Regions from separate parts of the Bradyrhizobium sp. USDA 4353 genome, predicted to be linked through region 3. Evidence: predicted binding sites of a transcription regulator. Region 3 holds the regulator's gene; each other region holds the start of a gene.

What was found. The regulator PhoB, encoded in region 3, activates phosphate uptake and scavenging genes when phosphate is short. The targets are predictions, from matches to a motif close to TGTCATNNANCTGTCAT.
Region 1: the regulator PhoB is predicted to act here: its motif matches at 1,793-1,809, upstream of ACVILH_RS06275 (DUF2794 domain-containing protein).
Region 2: the regulator PhoB is predicted to act here: its motif matches at 1,594-1,610, upstream of ACVILH_RS24655 (DUF47 domain-containing protein).
Region 4: the regulator PhoB is predicted to act here: its motif matches at 2,407-2,423, upstream of ACVILH_RS14005 (STN domain-containing protein).

The regions. Positions count from the first base shown of each region.
Region 1 is NZ_JBSSGB010000001.1:1,416,298-1,420,505, reverse strand. It holds gene acnA (aconitate hydratase AcnA) at 1-418, shown strand, start outside; gene ACVILH_RS06280 (DUF1223 domain-containing protein) at 608-1,390, shown strand; gene ACVILH_RS06275 (DUF2794 domain-containing protein) at 1,821-2,186, shown strand; gene ACVILH_RS06270 (N-acetyltransferase family protein) at 2,484-3,011, opposite strand; gene ACVILH_RS06265 (Bax inhibitor-1/YccA family protein) at 3,175-3,966, opposite strand.
Region 2 is NZ_JBSSGB010000001.1:5,446,364-5,450,571, reverse strand. It holds gene ACVILH_RS24660 (anion permease) at 1-893, opposite strand, end outside; gene ACVILH_RS24655 (DUF47 domain-containing protein) at 908-1,552, opposite strand; gene ACVILH_RS24650 (branched-chain amino acid ABC transporter permease) at 1,695-2,663, opposite strand; gene ACVILH_RS24645 (branched-chain amino acid ABC transporter permease) at 2,665-3,528, opposite strand; gene ACVILH_RS24640 (ABC transporter substrate-binding protein) at 3,607-4,208, opposite strand, start outside.
Region 3 is NZ_JBSSGB010000001.1:3,363,742-3,367,949, forward strand. It holds gene pstA (phosphate ABC transporter permease PstA) at 1-60, shown strand, start outside; gene pstB (phosphate ABC transporter ATP-binding protein PstB) at 57-878, shown strand; gene phoU (phosphate signaling complex protein PhoU) at 910-1,626, shown strand; gene phoB (phosphate regulon transcriptional regulator PhoB) at 1,643-2,350, shown strand; gene ACVILH_RS14790 (trypsin-like serine protease) at 2,492-3,808, shown strand; gene ACVILH_RS14795 (HoxN/HupN/NixA family nickel/cobalt transporter) at 3,991-4,208, shown strand, end outside.
Region 4 is NZ_JBSSGB010000001.1:3,172,584-3,176,791, forward strand. It holds gene ACVILH_RS13995 (DUF47 family protein) at 1-735, shown strand, start outside; gene ACVILH_RS14000 (PEP/pyruvate-binding domain-containing protein) at 747-2,360, shown strand; gene ACVILH_RS14005 (STN domain-containing protein) at 2,515-3,075, shown strand; gene ACVILH_RS14010 (filamentous haemagglutinin family protein) at 3,201-4,208, shown strand, end outside.

The DNA.
Region 1 (4,208 bases), 1.9 Mb from region 3:
CATGAAGTACCAGGAAGAGGGCGTGCCGCTGGTCGTGTTCGCCGGCGCCGAATATGGCAACGGCTCGTCGCGCGACTGGGCCGCCAAGGGCACCCGCCTGCTCGGCGTTCGCGCCGTGATCTGCCAGAGCTTCGAGCGCATCCACCGCTCGAACCTGGTCGGCATGGGTGTGCTTCCGCTCACCTTCCAGGAGGGCACCTCGTGGTCTTCGCTCGGCCTCAAGGGCGACGAGAAGGTCACCATCAAGGGCCTGCAGGGTGATCTCAAGCCGCGCCAGACGCTGACCGCGGAGATCGTCTCGGCCGACGGTGCGTCGCAGCAGGTGCCGCTGCTCTGCCGCATCGATACGCTGGACGAGCTCGACTACTACCGGAACGGCGGCATCCTGCACTACGTGCTGCGCAAGCTCGCCGCTTAACCAAAGCGGGATGCGACAGTTTGGCTCACTCTGAAGTGAGTAGCGGGTGATGAAGGAGGCGGCCTAAGACAGAGGCCGCCTCCTTTGCATTTTCGGTTTATTAACTAAGAGGACGGCATCGCGTAGGTGGTGACGCGCGCGAGCGCAGCGGACGGTGGTCCAGACGGGACAGTGGCGATGAGTGGACAGATGTCGTGGTGGTCGCGCGCGGCTCTTGGTGTCTGTGCGGTCATCGCTTTCGTCCGGCCGGCCTCTGCCGACCCTCGTGCGGTGATTGAACTCTTCACCTCGCAGGGCTGCTCGTCCTGTCCGCCGGCCGACAAGCTGCTCGGTGACCTCTCACACGATCCCTCCGTGATCACCCTGTCCCTGCCGATCGATTATTGGGACTATCTCGGCTGGAAGGACACGTTGGCGGATTCGCGCTTCACGGCCCGGCAGCGCGCTTATTCACGGGCCCGCGGCGATCGCGAGGTCTACACCCCGCAGGCCGTGGTCAATGGCGCGGTGCATGTGATCGGCAGCGATCGCGAGGCGATCGAAGGGGCGATCGAGGATACAGGCCGCGGCGGCGCCGTGATGTCGGTGCCGGTCCGCCTGTCGATCGAAGGCCAGGAGCTGACCGTGTCGGTCGCTGCCGCCGATGAGCATGCGGCCCGTAAGCATGGCGAGGTCTGGGTCTGCTCGATCGCGCGCGTCGTTCCGATCCAGGTCGCGCGCGGCGAGAATGGCGGCCGGGAGCTGACCTACTACAATGTCGTCCGCAGTCTGATGAAGCTGGGCGACTGGACTGGGGCGTCGGCAAGCTGGAGCGTCCCGCTCGAGAAGATCGCCCGTGAGGGCGTCGATGGCGCCGTCGTCTATGTGCAGGACGGCAGCCGCGACCGGCCCGGCCTGATGCTCGGCGCGGCTCGCTCGGATCTGCCGTTGCTCACCCGGACGTCGGCGGCGAGCCGCGCTCCCGAGCGCTGAGCCCTTTCGCCCCTCATCTTCAAATTCAAGATGGCTTGATCGACGGCGCGACGCGTCCAGCTTCAGGGCTGACGCGCGTCGCAACATCGTCGCGCGAGCTCCCGCCCAAAAAGCAAAAGGACCAACTTGCGTTGGCCCTTTGCCATTACTTGTGAATAGACCCGATCCTGACGACCCCGGGGGGCTGGGGGCTGAGGAATCCGGAACCGAAAGGACCGGGCCAACGCACACGAATCTTATGCCTAAGGCCGGGGGCAGTCCCTGGGCGGAAAGGCGGCGCGATTATGATTCTGCTAACGATCCCGTGACGCTTGCGTGTTCGCGGAACTCGCGCATCTCTACGAAGCTGCCAAGTTCGGTCATGAAAACCGCCCCTTGCGGCTGACGCCGGTTGGCGCGATCATGTCACACAGATGACAGGAGGACGCTCATGAACCTCACGCCGGAGGATGCCGATCCCAGCGAGAACCGCGCGGCGGCGCGCAACGCGGCCGCAGCGCCGACCCGGGTGACGTTCGACCGTCTCGAGCTGAACCGCATCCTCAATCTCTACGGCCGCATGGTCGCCGACGGCGAGTGGCGCGACTACTCGATCGACTTCCTGCGCGACCGCGCGGTGTTCTCTGTCTTCCGCCGCGCCTCCGAGGTGCCGCTCTACCGGATCGAGAAGGATCCGCGGCTGGCGCGCAAGCAGGGCATGTACAGCGTGATCTCGGCGACCGGCCTGATCCTGCGCCGCGGCCATGAGCTGGAGCGCGTGCTGCTCGCGATCGCGCCGAAGCCGGCGCTGGTCTGACGCACGAGGCGACCCCGCTGTCACCCTCCCCTTGAGGGGGAGGGTCGGCTCAGATGCGCGAAGCGCATGTGAGCCGGGGTGGGGTGATCTCTCCGCTCGAACCGGTTTTCGCGGCTTCACCCCACCCCGCTCGCCCGCTTCGCGTGCGATCGACCCTCCCCCTCCAGGGGAGGGTGAGACTGAGATCGTGGCGCCCGTGGTCGTCATCATCGGAAAAGTTGCGACAATCCGCGCAGAGCAGCGGCGGAGGCGCTTCCACGGGATCAGAGCGCGCTCTGATCTGGTCCTCAGCGGTGCTCAGGCCGGGACGTCGCTGCTGCCGCTTCCGAGCGGCCGTTGCATCATGACCGTATCGAGCCAGCGGCCGAACTTCAGGCCGACGCTCGGATGGGTGCCGATCATCTGGAAGCCGCAGGCGGTGTGCAGTCCGACCGAGCCGGCATTGGCGGAGTCGCCGATCACCGCGATCATCTGGCGAAAACCGCGTTCCTCACACGCCGCGATCAACGCCCGCATCAAGCGCATGCCGATGCCGCGGCGTTGGCTGGCGGGCGCGAGATAGACGGAGTTCTCGACGGTGAAGCGATAAGCGGGCCGCGGCCGGTACGGCCCTGCATAGGCATAGCCCACCACCTCGCCATCCAGCACGGCGGCGAAATAAGGGAAGCCGCCGTCGGTCAGCGCCCGGAAGCGCCGGGTCATCTCCGCGAGATCCGGCGGATCGAGCTCGAAGGTGGCCGTGCCTTCGCGCACGGCCTGGCCGTAGATCGCGGTGATGGCGGGAAGGTCGGCCTCGGTGGTCGGGCGAATTTCGATGCTGGGCATGGCCAGACCATACCAGCGCGCGAAAGCGGTTCAACCTGCGCGGGGCATGGCTGCCGTTCGCAGAACGGGAGATCAACCGGTCGCCCCAGACGGCGTGCGGCACAAAAGAAAAGCCCCGGCACTGAGGCCGGGGCTTCGAAGGTCGCTCGTCGGAGCGATCAGATCAGTCGCGCTGTCCCAGCAACTGCAAGAGCAGCGTGAACAGGTTGATGAAGTTCAGGTACAGCGACAGGGCGCCGGTGATCGCTGCGCGCTCGGCGATGTCGCCGCCCGCGGAGGCGTAGCCGTAGATGTACTCGTTCTTCAGGCGCTGCGTATCCCAGGCGGTCAGGCCGGCGAACACGAACACGCCGATCACCGAGACGATGAACTGCAGCATCGAGCTCGCCAGGAACAGGTTCACGAGGCTCGCCAGCACGATGCCGATCAGGCCCATGAACAGGAACGAGCCCATGCCCGTCATGTCACGCTTGGTCGTGTAGCCGTACAGGCTGAGCGCACCGAAGGTCGCCGCGGTGATGAAGAACACCCGCACGATCGAGGTGTGGGTGTACACCAGGAAGATCGACGACAGCGAGATGCCCATCAAGGCCGAGAACACCCAGAACAGGATCTGCGCGGTCGACGGCGCCAGGCGGTTGATGCCGGCCGAGATCGCGAACACCATGACCAAGGGGGCCAGGATGAACAGCCACTTCAGCGGGCTCACGAACATCGCGTAGCCGAACTGCGTCAGATAGGCGTTGCCGAACTTGAACACGCCGGCTGCCGGATCGCCGGTCACCGACGCCATGTAGACGCCGAGCGCCGCGAGGCCGGTGATGGCCAGGCCGATGCTCATGTAGTTGTAGATGCGCAGCATGTAGGCGCGCAGACCGGCGTCGACGGTCGCGGCATCGGCGCGCCCGGCCACCCGGCCAAAGGGTGAAGCATAGTTGCGGTCTAGGTCCGACATGGTCGAATTCCCGTTGGTTGCCCGGCAGCCCGGTCCTGGCAGGACCCTTGGCCGGTTCTCGAAAAACCCTATCTCATCAACGCTGCCATCGATATTAAATTTGCGTCATCGGCAAATTCGCCATCTTTTCGCAGAGCTCTTTGGCAGCTTTCTGAGCCCATCCTTAAATGGGAAACTAGCATATTTGGTGCAAGCTTCCACGCGCGGCTGAATGTCGCTCCGCGCGCGTTTGGGCCGTGAAA
Region 2 (4,208 bases), 2.1 Mb from region 3:
GAGGCGCGGCGGGCGGCGCCGACGCCGACGATGGCGCCGGTGATGGTATGGGTGGTCGAGACGGGGACGCCAAGGAAGGTCGCCAGGAACAGGGTGATGGCGCCGCCGGTCTCGGCGCAGAAGCCCTGCATCGGGTTCAGCTTGGTGATGCGCAGGCCCATGGTGCGGACGATGCGCCAGCCGCCCATCAGGGTGCCCATCGCCATCGCCGCCTGGCACGACAGCACGACCCAGAACGGCACCGTGAAATGCTCGCCGAGATGGCCCTGCGAGTACAGCAGCACCGCGATGATGCCCATCGTCTTCTGCGCGTCATTGCCGCCATGGCCGAGCGAATACAGTGAGGCGGAAGCGAATTGCAGGATGCGGAAGGCGCGATCCACGGCAAAGGGCGTCGAGCGCACCGAGGCCCAGGACACGATCGCAACCAGGATCATCGCGAGGATCAGGCCAACCAGCGGCGACAGCACGATGGCCAGCACGGTCTTCGACAGGCCGCTCCACACCGCGGCAGAGATGCCGGCCTTGGCGACCCCTGCCCCGACCAGACCACCGATCAGCGCGTGCGAGCTCGAGGAGGGAATGCCAGCCGCCCAGGTCACGAGGTTCCAGACAATGGCGCCGACAAGGGCTGCGAAGATCACCTGCGCGTCGACGATCGCCGGGTCGATGATCCCGGTGCCGATGGTCTGCGCGACATGCAGGCCGAACACGCCGAAGGCAACGAAATTGAAGAACGCGGCCCAGAACACGGCGTATTGCGGCCGCAGCACGCGGGTCGAGACGATGGTCGCGATCGAATTGGCGGCATCGTGCAGGCCGTTCAGGAAGTCGAAGGCGAGCGCGACGGCGATGAGGCAGACCAGGATGGGCAGGCCGAGTTGAGCGTCCACGGCGCGGCCCTACCCTAGACCTGTTCGATCATGATCGAATTGATCTCGTTGGCGACGTCGTCGAAGCGGTCTGCGACCTTCTCGAGGTGATCGTAGATCTCGGCGCCGACGATGAAGTCCATCGTGTTGGCGTTGCGGTGCTTGAGGAACAGCTCCTTGAGCCCGATGTCGTGGAGGTCGTCGACGCGGCCCTCGAGCTTGGTCATCTCCTCGGTAATCGCGGTGATCATCGGCACGTTCTGGCCGATCGCCTGCAGCAGCGGCAGCGCCTTCCCGATCAGGTTGGCGCAGTCGACCAAGAGAGTGCCCATCTCGCGCATCGTCGGCTCGAACTCCTTGACCTCGAACAGCACCACCGCCTTGGCGGTCTGCTGCATCTGATCGATGGCATCGTCCATCGAGGTGATCAGGTTCTTGATGTCACCGCGGTCGAACGGGGTGATGAAGGTGCGGCGGACGGCGGTCAGCACCTCGCGCGTGATGTTGTCAGCGTCGTTCTCGAACTGGCTGACGCGCTGGCAATGGGTCAACACGTCGTCGCCGCCCTTCAGCATATCCACAAGCGCATGCGCGCCCTGGATCACCACCTTGTTGTGGCGGGCGAACAAATCGAAAAACCGCTCCTCCTTGGGGAGGACGGCGCGGAACCAGTTGAGCATGGGACGAGATCCATCCATTCCGAAACAGGCCAGGGCTGGCCCGTCACAGAAGTGTCATACTCCGGATCACGCCGCAGAAGAAGCGGAGGACGGCTGATCCACCGCATTCTGCCCTTTTGATAACCTTCGTTAGATCAACGGCTTAGAGTGACCGCTTCAACAGATGGGCGATTTCGCCGATCACCCCGCGGCGGAAGGTGAGCACGCAGGCGACGAAGATCACGCCCTGGATGACGGTCACCCACTGCCCGAACCCGGCCAGATATTGCTGCATGCCCACGATGACGAAGGCCCCGACCACCGGTCCAAACACCGTGCCGAGCCCGCCGACCAGCGTCATCAGCACGATCTGTCCCGACATCGCCACCTCGACATCGGTCAGCGACGCATTCTGGGCGACAAAGACCTTCAGCGCTCCGGCAAGACCCGCCAAGGTCCCGGACAGGATGAACGCCAGCAGCTTGTAGTGATCAGTCTTGTAGCCGAGCGAGATCGCCCGCTGCTCATTCTCTCGGATCGATTTCAGCACCTCGCCGAATGGCGAGTTGATGGTGCGGAAGATCATGAGGAAGCCGGCAAGGAAACCGGCGAGCACGACATAATAGAGCACCGTCGGCTTGGACAGGTCGAGGACGCCGAACATGCGGCCCTGAGGAATGCCCTGGATTCCGTCCTCGCCATGCGTGAAAGGCGCCTGCAGATAGATGAAATAGAGCAACTGCGAGAGCGCCAGCGTGATCATGGCGAAATAGATGCCCTGGCGGCGGATCGAGATGTAGCCGGTGATCACCGACAGCACGAACGATCCGGCGACGCCGGTGAGGATGCCGAGCTCCGGCGGCAGCCCCCAGACCTTCAGCGCATGGGCGCTGCAATAGCCGGCCGTGCCGAGGAACATCGCGTGGCCGAAAGACAGCAGGCCACCATAGCCGATCAGAAGGTTGAAGGCGCAGGCGAGAAGCGCAAAGCACAGCGCCTGCATGACGAAGAACGGGTACAGCCCGGTGAACGGCACGATGGCGAGCAGCGCCGCCATGATGACGAACACGATCATCTCGTCGCGCATCGCGCGCGGGGTGATCGGCTGGGTGTCGTCGGTGATCGATGTCATGTCAGGCCGCCCGTCCGGTCAGACCCGTCGGCTTCACCAGCAGCACCAGGACCATCAGAACGAAGACCACGGTGTTGGAAGCCTCGGGATAGAAATATTTGGTCAGTCCCTCGATCACCCCGAGCGCAAAGCCGGTGATGATCGAGCCCATGATCGAGCCCATGCCGCCGATCACGACGACCGCGAACACGACGATGATGATGTTCTCGCCCATCAAGGGACGGACCTGGTTGATCGGCGCCGACAACACCCCGGCCAGCGCGGCAAGCCCGACGCCGAGGCCATAGGTCAATGTGATCATGCGCGGCACGTTGATGCCGAACGCCCGCACCAAGGTCGGGTTCTCGGTCGCGGCGCGCAGATAGGCGCCGAGCCGCGTCCGCTCGATCAGGAACCAAGTGGCGAGGCAGATCACGAGCGAGAAGATCACCACCCAGCCGCGGTAGACGGGTAAGAACATGAAGCCGAGATTGATGCCGCCGCGCAACTGTTCGGGAATGGCATAAGGCAGGCCCGACGAGCCGAAGAAGTTCTGGAACACGCCCTGGATGATCAGGGCCAGTCCGAAGGTCAGCAGCAGCCCGTAGAGGTGATCGAGCCCGGCGAGCCATTGCAGCATGGTGCGTTCGAGCACCATGCCGAAGGCGCCGACGATGATCGGCGCGAGCAAGAGCGCCAGCCAGTAGTTGATGCCGCCGATATTCAGCAGGAAATAGGCGCAGAACGCGCCCATCATGTAGAGCGCGCCATGCGCGAAATTGATGATGTTGAGCATGCCGAAGATGACGGCAAGCCCGAGACTGAGCAGCGCGTAGAACGAGCCGTTGATCAGTCCGACCAGGAGCTGTGCGTAGAGAGCCTGCATCGTCTTGTTCTGTTTCTCTCGGCGTTTCCTTGAGGACAGCAGCGCCCCGGCGGCCTCGGCCACCGGGGCGGCAGCGGCTTACTTCTTCAACAGCGCGCATGCGCTCTTGTCGAGCGGCGTGAAGGCCTGATCGCCCGGCACCGAGCCGACCAGCTTGTACAGATCCCACGGGCCCTTCGATTCCGACGGCTTCTTGACCTCGAACAGATAGGCGGTGTGGATGGTGCGGCCGTTGGGCTGGATCTCGCCCTTGCCGAACAGCGCATCCTCGGTCGGCATCGACTTCATCTTGTCCACGACCTTGACGCCGTCATGCGGGTTCTCGCCGAGCGCCTCCAGCGCCTTGAAGTAATGCATCAGGCCAGCATAGACGCCGGCCTGCACCATGGTCGGCGGCGCGCCGTTCTTCATGCGCTTGGAGAAGCGCGCCGAGAAGGCGCGGGTCTGGTCGTTCATGTCCCAGTAGAACGTCTCGGTGAAGTTGAGGCCCTGCGCGATGTCGAGCCCGATCGACTTGACGTCGGTCAGGAACAAGAGCAGCGCGGCGAGCTTCTGGCCCCCCTTGGTGATGCCGAACTCGGCCGCCTGCTTGATCGAGTTGGTGGTGTCGCCGCCGGCATTGGCGAGGCCGATGACCTTGGCGCCCGACGACTGCGCCTGGAGCAGGAAGGACGAGAAGT
Region 3 (4,208 bases):
ACCGTGCTGGCCCTGAACATCGGCGCGCGCATCCTCGGCGCCGAGAGGAGCTCGAAATGACCGACATGTCCGTATCCGTGAGCAGCCCGACGGCCGCCATTCCTCCGAAGTCGCTGCCGGAGGCGCCGGCCAAGGTGACCGCCCGCAACCTGAACTTCTACTATGGCGATCACCACGCGCTGAAGAACATCAATCTGTCGCTCGGCACCAACCGCGTCACGGCCTTCATCGGCCCGTCCGGTTGCGGCAAGTCCACGCTGCTGCGCATCTTCAACCGGATGTACGATCTCTATCCGGGCCAGCGCGCGGTCGGCCAGCTGATGCTGGACAACACCAACATCCTCGACCCCAAGCTCGATCTCAATCTGCTGCGCGCCCGAGTCGGCATGGTGTTCCAGAAGCCGACGCCGTTCCCGATGACCATCTACGAGAACATCGCCTTCGGCATCCGGCTCTATGAGAAGATCTCGAAGTCCGAGATGGACGACCGCGTCGAGAAGGCGCTGCGCGGCGGCGCGCTGTGGAACGAGGTCAAGGACAAGCTCAACGCCTCCGGCCTGTCGCTCTCGGGCGGCCAGCAGCAGCGCCTGTGCATCGCCCGCACGGTGGCGGTGCGCCCCGAGGTGATCCTGTTCGACGAGCCGTGCTCGGCGCTCGATCCGATCTCGACCGCCAAGGTCGAGGAGCTGATCCAGGAGCTCGCGGAGAGCTACACGATCGCGATCGTGACGCATAACATGCAGCAGGCGGCGCGCGTCTCCGACAAGACCGCCTTCATGTATCTCGGCGAGTTGATCGAGTTCGACGACACCAGCAAGATCTTCACCTCGCCGAGCGATCGGCGGACTCAGGATTACATCACCGGCCGGTTCGGCTGACGCCGACAGCATTGCCTTTCAGGAGATCATCATGGCCAGTGAACATACCGCCAAGGCGTTCGACAGCGATCTGCAGGATCTGACCCGCCTGGTGTCCGAGATGGGCGGGCTCGCCGAGCGGCTGATCGTCGACTCCGTCGATGCGCTGGTGCGGCGCGACGTGGCGCTGGGCCAGAAGGTGGTCGCCGGCGACGCCGAGGTCGACAAGCTGCAACGCATCATCGAGGAGCGTGCGGTGCTGACGATCGCCCGCCGCCAGCCGATGGCCGTCGATTTGCGCGAGATCGTCGGCGCCATGCGCGTCGCCACAGATCTGGAGCGCATCGGCGACCTCGCCAAGAACATCGGCAAGCGCGTCGCGGCGCTCGAGAGCGACTTCCATCCGCTCAAGCTGATCCGCGGCCTGGAGCACATGACCGACCTCGTTCAGTCGCAGGTCAAGACCGTGCTCGACGCCTATGCGGCGCATGACCTGCCGGCGGCGATGACGGTGTGGAAGGGCGACGAGGAGGTCGATGCCATCTGCACCTCGCTGTTCCGCGAGCTCCTGACCTACATGATGGAAGACCCGCGCAACATCTCGTTCTGCATCCATTTGATGTTCTGCGCCAAGAACATCGAGCGGATCGGCGACCATGCCACCAACATCGCCGAGACCGTGTTCTATATGATCGAGGGCCAGCAGATCATGGACAAGCGCCCGAAGGGCGACATGACCAGCTTCGCGACCACGATCCCCGGCAACTAAGAAAGACGATTGAGACATGGGCGCGCGAATTCTGGTGGTTGAGGACGAGGAGGCGCTGACGACGCTCCTTCGCTACAACCTCGAAGCCGAAGGCTACGAAGTCGAGACCGTGGCGCGCGGCGACGAGGCCGACACGCGGCTCAAGGAGCGCGTGCCGGATCTCGTCGTGCTCGACTGGATGCTGCCGGGACTGTCCGGCATCGAGCTGTGCCGGCGCCTGCGGGCACGGACCGAGACCCGGCAGCTGCCGATCATCATGCTGACGGCGCGCGGCGAGGAGAGCGAGCGCGTGCGCGGCCTCGCGACCGGCGCCGACGACTACATCGTCAAGCCGTTCTCGGTGCCGGAGCTCTTGGCGCGCGTGAAGGGCCTGCTGCGGCGCGCGAGCCCGGAGCGGCTGGCGACCGTGTTGTCCTATGGCGACATCGAGCTCGACCGCGAGAAGCGCCGCGTGGCGCGCTCGGGCCGGCCGATCGATCTTGGCCCGACCGAGTACCGGCTGCTCGAATTCTTCCTGGAGCATCCCGGCCGCGTCTTCAGCCGCGAGCAGCTGCTCGACAGCGTCTGGGGCCGCGACATCTATATCGACGAGCGCACCGTCGACGTGCATATCGGCCGCCTGCGCAAGCTGCTCAATCCCGGCCGCGAGCAGGATCCGATCCGCACCGTGCGCGGCGCGGGCTATGCGCTCGATGATCGCTTCGCCAAGTCGGAGCAGGCCTGAGGGATAAACGGGCTTGCGGGTGGAGCGGGGGTGATACCCGAGCGGCTCGGATTAAGGACAAAGCGGTCCGCTTTCCGCCACGCCGCCGCCGTCTTGATCGTGCCTGCTGAGCAGCCGATGTTTCGGTCTCAGCGGACGCCCTTGATCAAGACCCTTCTCATAAGTCTCGCCGTGCTGCTCGGCAGCCTCGCGGGCGCCACGGCCGCCGAGCTCGAGGACGCCGTGACTGCGGCGTCGAACGGACAGGCGGCAGCGGCGTTGCGCCGGTTGCAGCCGCTCGCCAGCAAGGGTGATGCGCGGGCGCAATTCGATCTCGGCTTCATGCAGGCCTTCGGCGTGGGCGTCGCACGCAACCAGGCCGAGGCGCTGGTCTGGTACCGCAAGGCTGCGGATCAGGGGCTCGCCATCGCCCAGCACTATCTCGGCATCGCCTATTTCAACGGCGAGGGCGCGGCCCGTGACCACGGCGAAGCCGCGCGCTGGTTCAACCGCGCTGCCGCGCAGGGCTTTGCCCAGTCGCAATACATGCTCGGCCTGATGATGCTCGATGGCCAGGTCATGTCCCAGGACGTCGTGCAGGGCTATGCTTGGCTGGTGATGGCCGGCCGCAACGGCGTCAGGTCGGCTGGCCGCGAGATCCAGCGTATCAAGCTCAGCGACGCACAGCGGCGTCAAGCCGAGCAGATTATCGCGGCGTGGCGGGCGAAGCCGGAATCGGCCGATGCCGGCATTGCCAATCCGCGCGCCGAGCAGCTTCTCGGGCTCGACCGGCATTTCGGCGACGTCGTCGATCCCACCTCCTGGCCGGCATCGTCGATCGGTGTCGTGACTCAGGCGCAATTCAGCTCGGGAGGCTCGTGCACGGGCACTCTGGTGGCGCCGCGCGTGGTGCTGACGGCGGCGCATTGCGTCTTCAACGGCCTCGCCCAGGTCAGCCCCGGCAACGTCCATTTCCTGGCAGGCCTGAACAAGGGAACCCCTGCCGCATCGTCGGTCGCCGACAAGCTGATCGTGGCGCCCGACTTCATCCCGACCCAGCACGACCAATGGTCGACCGACCGCTCGCCGGCCGATTGGGCGCTGATCATCCTGAAGGATGCGCTGCCCTCGAAGCCGGTGCCGGTGAAGTCGGTCAGCCGCGACGAGCTCGCGGCCGCGACCAAGGCCGGCACGATCTCGGAGATCGGCTATGGCCAGGAGCGGCGCTATTCGCCGACCGGGCAAAGGAATTGCAGCGCCGGCATGACCCGGGACGGCCGTCTGCTGACCGTGCATTGCCTCGCCAATTTCGGCTATTCGGGCTCGCCGATCCTGGCCGAGATCAACGGCGAGCCGGCCGTGGTCGGCATCTTCTCGGCGTTCCACGAGGAGACCCGCCTGATGTTCGCCGCGCCCGCCAGCCAGTTCGAGGCTGCGGTGCGGCGCGAGATCGCGGCGCACAGCGCCTCGGCGCGGTGAAGCGCAGGCAGGAAGAGAGTTGGTCGTCGGCTGGTCAATGTTTGAGCTTGACCGGATAGCCGGTTGCCAAGCGAGGAGATCAATCCGGGTTCGACCAGGCCGCGAGGATTGATTCGAGCGGGATTTGCGCGCGGGAGCGCGAGGCTTGCCTTTTGGCGCGGGTCTTGCTCTCCTGTCCGAGTATGACGATTTTGCCAATTGATCATCCTCGGCCCGCCGCCGCGCTCGCGGCCCGGCTCCGCACGGACCGCGCGCGCAGCGTGGCGCTCGTGGCCGGCCTCGTGCTCGCCAACGCGCTCGCCTGGGCCTGGGCGTTCGCGCTCTATGCCGACCGGCCCGCCATCGTCGGCACCGCGCTGCTGGCCTGGCTGCTCGGCCTCCGCCACGCCGTCGATGCGGA
Region 4 (4,208 bases), 190 kb from region 3:
GCCTGCCTGCAGATCTCGACCGAGGCGCTGCTGGAGGGACAGTCGTCGCGGCTCGCGCGCGACCGGATCGGTGCCGATCTCGTCAGACATCTCGACCGCGTCGACAGCGCCTTGCTCGCGATGGTGCTTCGCCAGATCGGTCTGGCGCGCGACGTCGCCGCGCTGGTCCAGCAATCGCTGGCGATGACCGAACCTGATCCGGCGGCCGTCAAGCAGCTCGCGGAGCGCGCCGGCCGGATCGAGCAGAAGGCCGACAGGATCGCGATCGAGGCGCGTGCGGAGATCACCCGGCTCAATGCGCGCGCGGTGATCGGCGATCTGGTCGACCGGGTCGAGCAGGCGATCGATGAGCTGGAGCAGGCGGCGTTCATCGCGTCGCTGACGCCAGCCCCGATGAAGCCCGAGATCAGCTCCGCGCTGCAGGCGCTCGCCGCTGTCGGCGTGACCGCGACCGAGCATGCCGCGGCCGGCCTCGCCGCCGCCGCCGAGGTTCAGGAGGGGCGCCGCGCGGATTCCGAGGATGCGTTGGCGGCGGTCGCCCGGCTGATGGATGCGGAGCATCAGGCGGATGCGCGGGAGCGCGAGATCACGACGCTGGTGTTTTCCGGCGGCCTCGACGTGACCGCATCGCTGGCCGCGCTGGAGCTCGCGCGCGCGATCGAGCGCGCCACCGACTGCCTGGCGAGCTTCGGCCATCTGCTGCGGCGCTATACGATGAGTGACCTCTCGGCGTGAGGAATGATGCAATGACGATCGTACGGATTGGCGATGGCCGGCGTGAGCTGCCCGGCGCCGAACAGGTCGGAGCGAAGGCGGCCAACCTCGCCCGGATGGCCGCGCTGGATCTGCCGGTGCCGCCCGCCTTCGTGCTGCCGGTGCAGCTCTGCGCCGATGTCGTTGCGGGTAAGAGTCAGGCCACGCGTCAGCTCGTCGACGGCTTGAAGGAGGGCATCGCCTTCCTGGAGCAGGCGACGGGAAAATCGTTCGGCTGCTCGCGCAATCCGCTGTTGGTTTCGGTCAGGTCCGGCGCGGCGCGGTCGATGCCCGGCATGCTCGACACCGTCCTGAATGTCGGCTGCACGTCGCGCGCCGTGCGCGGCCTCGTGCGCGCGACCGGACGGCCACGGCTGGCCTGGGACTGCCGCCGGCGCCTGCTCGAGAGCTATGCCGAGACGGTGCTCGGGATCGATCCCGGGCCGCTGGCGGAGCGGTTGACTCAGATGATCGCGGCAGAAGACGCGGCGAATGAGCGCGAGCTCGACAGCGAGGCGCTGGAGCGGCTGGCGTCCGAGGAGCGGCGGCTGCTGGAGGATTCCGACGATGACGGCTGGCTGGAGGACGCCGCGGTCCAGTTGGAGCGCTCGGCGCGGGCGGTCTATCGCTCCTGGACCAGCGAGCGGGCGCGGACCTATCGACGGCTCCAGGGACTGGAGGATCTCAAGGGCACGGCGGTGACGGTGCAGGCCATGGTGTTCGGCAATGGTGGCACCTCGTCGGGCGCGGGCGTTGCATTCTCGCGCGATCCGTCGACGGGCGCGGACACGCCGGTCATCGACGTGCTGTTCGACTCGCAGGGCGAGGACGTGGTGTCTGGCCGGAGGACGCCGGAGACCGAGGCGGCATTGTCACGGACGCTGCCGGAGGTCGCGCAGCAATTGCGCGCGACATTGAAGCGGCTGGAAGGCGAGTTCCGCGACGTCCAGGACATCGAGTTCACCATCGAGGAAGGCCGCCTGTGGATCCTGCAGACGCGCGCCGCCAAGCGCACGCCGCGCGCCGCGCTGCGCATTGCGGTCGATCTGGTGCATGAGCAATTGATCACGCCGCAGCAGGCGCTCGAGCGGATCGCGGGCGTCGATGTCGACGCGCTGACGGAGACCTCGCTCATGGCGACCGGGCAGCCGGCGGCGGTCGGGGTCGCGGCCTCCGGCGGCGTCGCGACGGGGCGGGCGGTCTTTGACAGCGCGTCCGCGGAACGGCTGGCGGCATCCGGTGATCCGGTGATCCTGATCCGTCATGACACCAGCACGGCCGATATCGCCGGCTTTGCCGCGGCAGCGGGGATCGTCACGGCCGTCGGGGCTCGCACCGCGCACGCCTCTCTCGTCGCCCGCCAGATGGGCAAGCCCTGCGTCGTCGGATGTGCTGCGATCCGGATCGACGGCGAGGCGCCCTTGGCGCGGATCGGCGACGCCGTGATTTCGCCGGGCGACTGGATCACGATCGACGGCAATGCCGGCTCCATGTATCTGGGACGCGGCGACATCGTTGCGCGGCGGCCGGACGCCGAGCTTGCGGAGCTGTCGACATGGCGCTCGCTGCACGCCGTCGATGTTGCAGGCGTCGCGCCGGCCGCGTGAGAATTAACGTGGGGGCAGGATGAGCGCGATGCGTCGGACGGCTTCGTGGCATCTCGTTGTCGCTGCGCTCGCTCTCCTCGCCGGCGCGGCAAGTCACGCCGGTGAAGCCACAGGCGATGAGCAGCCGCGCCTGTTCTCGATCCCGGCGCAGCCCTTGGCCACGGCGTTGCAGGCCTTCGGCCAATTGGCCGGGGTTCAATTGCTGTATGAAAGCAAGTCCGCCGAAGGCCGGCAATCCGCCGCGGTGGAGGGCCGCTATACCGCGCATGACGCGTTGATCAGGCTGCTGGCGGGGACCGATCTCAAGGTGCAGTACAGTCGCCCCGGCGCGGTGACGCTGACGCTCGATGCGCCCCAGCGTGTGGAGGGCGCCGCGCCGCGCTTCGGCTCCGACCTGTCGCTAGGCACGATGCACGTCCAGGGCGGAAGTTCGCCATCGGCACCGTCACAGGAGTTCAGCGACTCCGTGCGGATCGACGTCCATAACGCGCTGCGCAACAACCCCAGGACGCGCGACGGCAATTATCGCGCCGTCGTGAATCTGTGGATCAATTCCGAGCGCACTATCGACCAGGTCATGGTGGCGAGCACGACGGGGGATCCCGCGCGCGACACGGCCCTGGTTGCGGCGCTGCGCGGCCTCATGATCAGCCGTCCCCAGCCGCCGGGCATGGCGCAGCCGGTGCGGATCGGGGTCAGCGTGAGGACGCACTGACGACCGGGATCAACCGCCTGCCGAAACTCTTTCAGTCCCGGCCCCGATCGATCGTCTGTTCAGCAGTGAGCCCAGCCGCGACCGGCGGGCGAGCGCGACGATCACGGTGACGTCAGGAGCGGACGATGGCGCAGGGCAGGTCAACGCAGGCGAAGCGCGCTGCAACGGCGGCGCTGCGTCGGCGGCGTGTTGCGCGTTCGCCGATCGAGACCACGCCATCCTGGTCCGCTCCGCTGCAAGCCACGCCAGCGGCTCCGTCCCGTTTCCGCCGGCTGCTCTGGCTCGGCTGCGTGAGCGCCGTCGCGCTGCTCGTAACCGGCGCGGTCGTTCAGGCCCGTCCGCTTGGTGCGACGGGGGCGGCGTCGGCGGCCGCGGCGGCGAGTGCTGCGGCCTCGGCGGCCTCGCAGCAGGCCGCCACGATCGCCAAGCAGTCGCAGGATGCCATGACTCGGGCGGCGGCGGTGCTCAAGGCGATGCAGGCGGCCCAGGCGGCCGCGCGCAACGCCGCGATGGCCGGTGTGTCGACCAGCCTCGGCAACGGCCTGCCGGCGGTGACCGATGGCCTGTCGCCCGGCGGGCTCGTCGTCGATCCGCGCGTCACCAACGCGTCGCAGGCCGGAGCTGCGACCAATCTGTGGACCGGCGCCGATCAGCCGGTGCAGTCGAGCGCGAGCAACGGGCGGACGACCGTCACGATCAACCAGACCGCGCCCCAGGCCATCATGACCTGGTATCAGTTCAATGTCGGGAAAAACACCACGCTGGTCTACAACCAGCAGGGCAATCCCGGCTGGATCGCGCTGAACCGCGTCGATGCGACCGGCAGGCCGAGCCAGATCCTCGGCAACATCAAGGCCGACGGCACCGTCCTGCTGATCAATCCGAACGGCATCATCTTCGGCGGCGGCAGCCAGGTGAATGTCGGCTCGCTGATCGCGACCACCAACGACATTGCCGGAACCTCCGCTGCGGCGGCCGCCTCGGTCTTCTCCGGCACGAGCCCGAGCTACACCCCGCAGAGCGTCACCGCGAACGGCACGTCCTACTCGTTCGCCGCGCCGGCCAATGAAAGCAGTGCCAACGACTACTTCGCGCAGAACGGTCTGTTCGTCACTGCGCCCACGACCTCCAGC